DNA from 2 places in the Mesorhizobium sp. P160187 genome. Region 1 is predicted to be linked to the other one. Evidence: riboswitches for the same ligand, from Rfam matches in the RefSeq annotation. Region 1 holds a riboswitch; the other holds the start of a gene.
What was found. A riboswitch is a leader RNA that binds a small molecule or an ion and turns the genes downstream of it on or off. The one in region 1 is predicted to bind cobalamin.

Region 1 (2,192 bases):
CGGCAAGAACGATCTTCTTCATTTTAGTCTCCTGAATTTTTCTGATGCCGCCAGCTGCAGCGGATAAGCCCGCCACGTGCTGGAAACCGGCTTTTAGCGGCCGAAAAGGTTACGGTCGGCACCGTGGGCAGGCGCCTGCTCGGCTGGAGCCGACTTCTCAACCGAAGCCGTATGGCCACTATCGGTCGACGTAATCGCAGGCTGGTTGGCGCCGTTCGAACCGTAGTTGTCGCTGCCGGCGAAAGCGCTGCCGGAGATGGCCAAAATGGCGGCGGCAGCAAGGATGATCTTTTTCATTTCAAATACTCCTGAATTTTTTGGGATCCCGAGAGCGACGGGTTAGCCGCCCTTCTTTGGTCGGGATCAGCGATTGCCGTAGAGGTCGCGGTCGGCGCCCTGAACGACAGGCTGCTTGTCAGCGTGCGCCGGCTTCTGAATGGAAGCCGTATACGAGCTGTCGACCGAGACGGCTGGCTGGTTCGCACCATTGGAACCGTAATTGTCGCTACCGGCGAAGGCGCTGCCGGTGATCGCCAAAACGGCTGCGGCAGTGAGGATGATCTTTTTCATTTTTAGTACTCCAGTTTGTCTGTCCGTCTAGCGGCGTGTCTTGGGAGGAATTCGCGTCGTTCGGACAGCCCCGATGTGGGAAAGCCATAGGCTGGTTTCCAATCACGAAGTTGTTCCGTGTGGACCACGCTCCTGCACCTTGAAATTGTACCAGGAAGTTCCTTCATGGCTGTTTATTGTATTGTTTTCAGTTGCTTATGTCGAACCGAGTGGTTCGCTCCGGTGTCGGTTTCCGGGCCGTCGTTCACACCGTCCTGCACGCATTGTCAACAGAAACGAACCGTTCGGTTCGATTAGAGATTGCTAATAGTAACTTTTCGATACCGTTGAGCCCTTTTTGCCCCCGATCGAACTGGATCCGCAGCGATTCGAAACGGCGATGATGGCGTCGCAAGAAACGTCTCAGCTCTTTGACCGGCGGCGGGGAGCGTATGCCGCGCGTGTCGCGCCGCATGGATACGATGTCGCTTTCATGCCGACGTCGCGATCGCTGCCGTGATTAGATGATCGCATCTCAGGTGCCGCTTCGTGACGACGCAGCGGAGAATTGGGAAGCCGGTCAGAATCCGGCGCTGCCCCCGCAACGGTGGTGGAGTTGAAGTCGCAACGGGAGACCACTGGGCAAGAGCCTGGGAAGGTGTCGCGATGGTCCGCAAGGACAACTCCAGAGCCCGGAAACCAGCCCGAGATGCATAGACTCGACTGATCGCGGTGGGCGGTCAAGAGGTGGATAGTGCATGTCCGGCGCCGCGCCGGCCTGCGTCCGATCCTTCCTCCATCACCACCAAGTTCAGTCCTTAAACCACGAGGACAGAACTATGGATACGCGCAACGACATGCTGAGGCTCCTGAACGGCCGCAAGCAAGGCTTTTCGCTGGAACAGCCCTTCTACACCGACCCGGACTATTTCAAGCTCGACATGGAGCTTATCTGGTATCGCGACTGGCTGTTCATCGGCCATGATTGCGAACTGCCGAAGCCCGGCAGCTATATCACCGTGCAGATCGGCGATTATCCGGTGGTGCTGGTCCGCGACCAGAAGGGCACCATCAACGCCTTTCACAATTCCTGCCGCCATCGCGGCAGCCGTGTCTGCAACACTGAGAAGGGCATGGCGGCAAAGCTTGTCTGCCCTTATCACCAGTGGACCTACGAGCTTGACGGCCGGCTGCTGTTTGCCCGCCAGATGGCCGACGGTTTCGACAAGAGCCAGTTCGGCCTGAAGCCCGTCGCCTGCGAGAGCGTCGGCGGCTACATCTTCATCTGCCTGGCGAAAGAACCTGCCGACTTTGCGCCGATGCGCGCCATGATAGAGCCCTACCTCAAGCCGCACCGGCTGAATGAAGCCAAGGTCGCCTTCGAGAGCACCATCATAGAGAAGGGCAACTGGAAGCTGGTCTGGGAAAACAACCGCGAATGCTATCACTGCGCCGGCAATCATCCGGAGCTGTGCAAGACATTCCCCGAAGCGCCGACGGTGACCGGCGTGCAGGGCGCCGACAGCGATCCGGAGATGCTGGCGCACTGGGCGAAATGCGAGGCGGCGGGCCTGCCGAGCAAGTTCCGCATCGATCCGGCCGGGCAATACCGCGCCACCCGCGCGCCGCTGCTGCGCGATGCC
Region 2 (2,192 bases), on a different contig from region 1:
TCACCCGCAAGCGCACCGTGTTCGAGTACTGGGCGCATGAGGCCTCGTTCCTGCCGGTCGAGACCTACCCGTTGATGCGCTGGCGCATGCAGCGCGCCGAGCAGGGCGACGAAATGTATCTCGGCCTCGCCAAATGGGGCCGCGAGCACGCCGCCTATATCGAAGAGATCTACCGCGCGGTCGCCGAGCGCGGCCCGATTGCCGCTTCGGCACTGGAAGGCCAGAAAGGTTCGGGCGGCTGGTGGGGCTGGAGCCACGCCAAGCACGCCTTCGAATGGCTGTTCTGGGCCGGACGCATCACCACGGCGCACCGCCGTGGCTTCGAGCGTTTCTACGACCTGCCCGAGCGCGTTCTGCCGCAGGCGATCCTCGATCTGCCGGTGCCGGCGGCCGAGGACGCGCACCGCGAATTGCTGCGCATTTCCGCCCGCGCCCACGGCATCGCGACGTCGGGTGACCTGCGCGATTATTTCCGCTTGTCGCCGGCCGACATGAAGGGCCGGTTGGAGGAACTGGTTGAGATGGGCGAGTTGCTGCCGGTAAACGTCGAAGGCTGGGACAAGCCGGCTTACCTCTATAGGGACGCCCGCCTGCCGCGAAAGATCGAGGCCCGCGCGCTACTGGCGCCCTTCGATCCGGTGGTCTTCGAGCGCTCGCGCACCGAGCGCCTGTTCGATTTCCACTACCGCATCGAGATCTACACCCCGGCTGACAAGCGCCAATATGGCTACTACGTGCTGCCCTTCCTGCTCGGCGACCGGATCGTCGCCCGCGTCGATCTCAAGGCCGACCGCCCGGCCAGCGTGCTGCGCGTCCACGCCGCCTACGCCGAACCCGGCGCGCCGCCGGAAACTGCCGCAGAGCTGTTCGAGGAATTGAAGCAGATGCAGGGCTGGCTTGGCCTTGAGCGCATCGAAGTGGCGCCGGCCGGCAATCTGGGGAAACCCCTGGCCGACATCGCCATGTCGTAGCAGCGCGTTGACACAACTCCCCGCAGCAGCCTAAATCCGCTCCAGACGGTCCCCTGCCCGCAACGGCAAGGGCCAAGAGGGAATGCGGTGCGGGACGAAAATCCCAAATCCGCGGCTGTCCCCGCAACTGTAAGCGAAGAGCCAAGGCCGAAAGCCACTGGGTAACACCGGGAAGGCGGCTAACCAAGGCGATGACCCGCGAGCCAGGAGACCTGCCGTCTGAGACAAAGTATCCGATCGCCTGGCGGGTTTCCGGGCAAGGAGCACGGTTTTTGGACCAGAACAGCAGTTTTTCGGCTGGCACAGCGGACATTGCGTCCAGGGACAACGACGCCCTGACCGGCGTGACCGTCATCGTCTGCGCCTCCTGCCGCGATGAGACCGGTTCCGACGCCCATCCGCGCGCCGGCGAATTGCTGGCTGAGGACACACGCCGCGCCGCTGCCGGCGATATCCGGGTCCGCACCGCCGAATGTCTCGGCAATTGCAAGCGCCGCCTCAGCGCCGCGATCCTGCGCGATGGCTGCTGGAGCTATGTCTTCGGCGATCTGACCGCAACCAGCGGCGCCGACCTCGTTACCGGCGCAAAGCTCTTCGCGACTTCGGCCGACGGCCTCATCCCGTGGCGCGGCCGGCCCGATAGCCTCAAGCGCGGCCTCGTTGCCCGCATCCCACCCCTCGACATGCTGAAGGACTGACGATGAACGCTTCAAACCCGGCCGCCAACCTCTCCCGTGTTCCCTGCACTGTCGTTACAGGCTTCCTCGGCGCCGGCAAGACGACGCTGGTCCGCCATCTCCTGGAAAATGCCGGCGGCAAGCGCATCGCCATCATCGTCAACGAGTTCGGCGACATCGGCATCGACGGGGAAATCCTGAAAGGCTGCGGCATCGACACTTGCCCCGAGGAAAACATCGTCGAACTGGCCAATGGCTGCATCTGCTGTACAGTCGCCGACGATTTCGTGCCCGCCCTCGACAAGATCCTCGCGCTGACACCGAGGGTCGACCACATCCTGATCGAGACCTCGGGCCTCGCTCTGCCCAAGCCGCTGGTCCAGGCGTTCCAGTGGCCGAGCGTGAAGAGCCGGGTAACCGTCGACGGTGTCATCGCCGTGGTAGACGGCCCGGCGCTGGCCGAAGGCCGCGTCGCCAACGACATGGACGCTTTGCAGGCACAGCGCGCTCAGGACGAGACGCTCGACCACGACGATCCGGTCGA

Region 2: another riboswitch for cobalamin. It lies ahead of AC3CCE_RS22260 (DUF1636 family protein); the one in region 1 lies ahead of AC3CCE_RS14970 (aromatic ring-hydroxylating oxygenase subunit alpha).

Annotation. Positions count from the first base shown of each region.
Region 1 is NZ_JBYMDX010000003.1:2,374,083-2,376,274, forward strand. It holds gene AC3CCE_RS14955 (DUF680 domain-containing protein) at 1-22, opposite strand, end outside; gene AC3CCE_RS14960 (DUF680 domain-containing protein) at 94-297, opposite strand; gene AC3CCE_RS14965 (DUF680 domain-containing protein) at 364-570, opposite strand; cobalamin riboswitch at 1,070-1,271, shown strand; gene AC3CCE_RS14970 (aromatic ring-hydroxylating oxygenase subunit alpha) at 1,389-2,192, shown strand, end outside.
Region 2 is NZ_JBYMDX010000004.1:1,074,633-1,076,824, forward strand. It holds gene AC3CCE_RS22255 (winged helix-turn-helix domain-containing protein) at 1-971, shown strand, start outside; cobalamin riboswitch at 1,001-1,205, shown strand; gene AC3CCE_RS22260 (DUF1636 family protein) at 1,244-1,669, shown strand; gene cobW (cobalamin biosynthesis protein CobW) at 1,672-2,192, shown strand, end outside.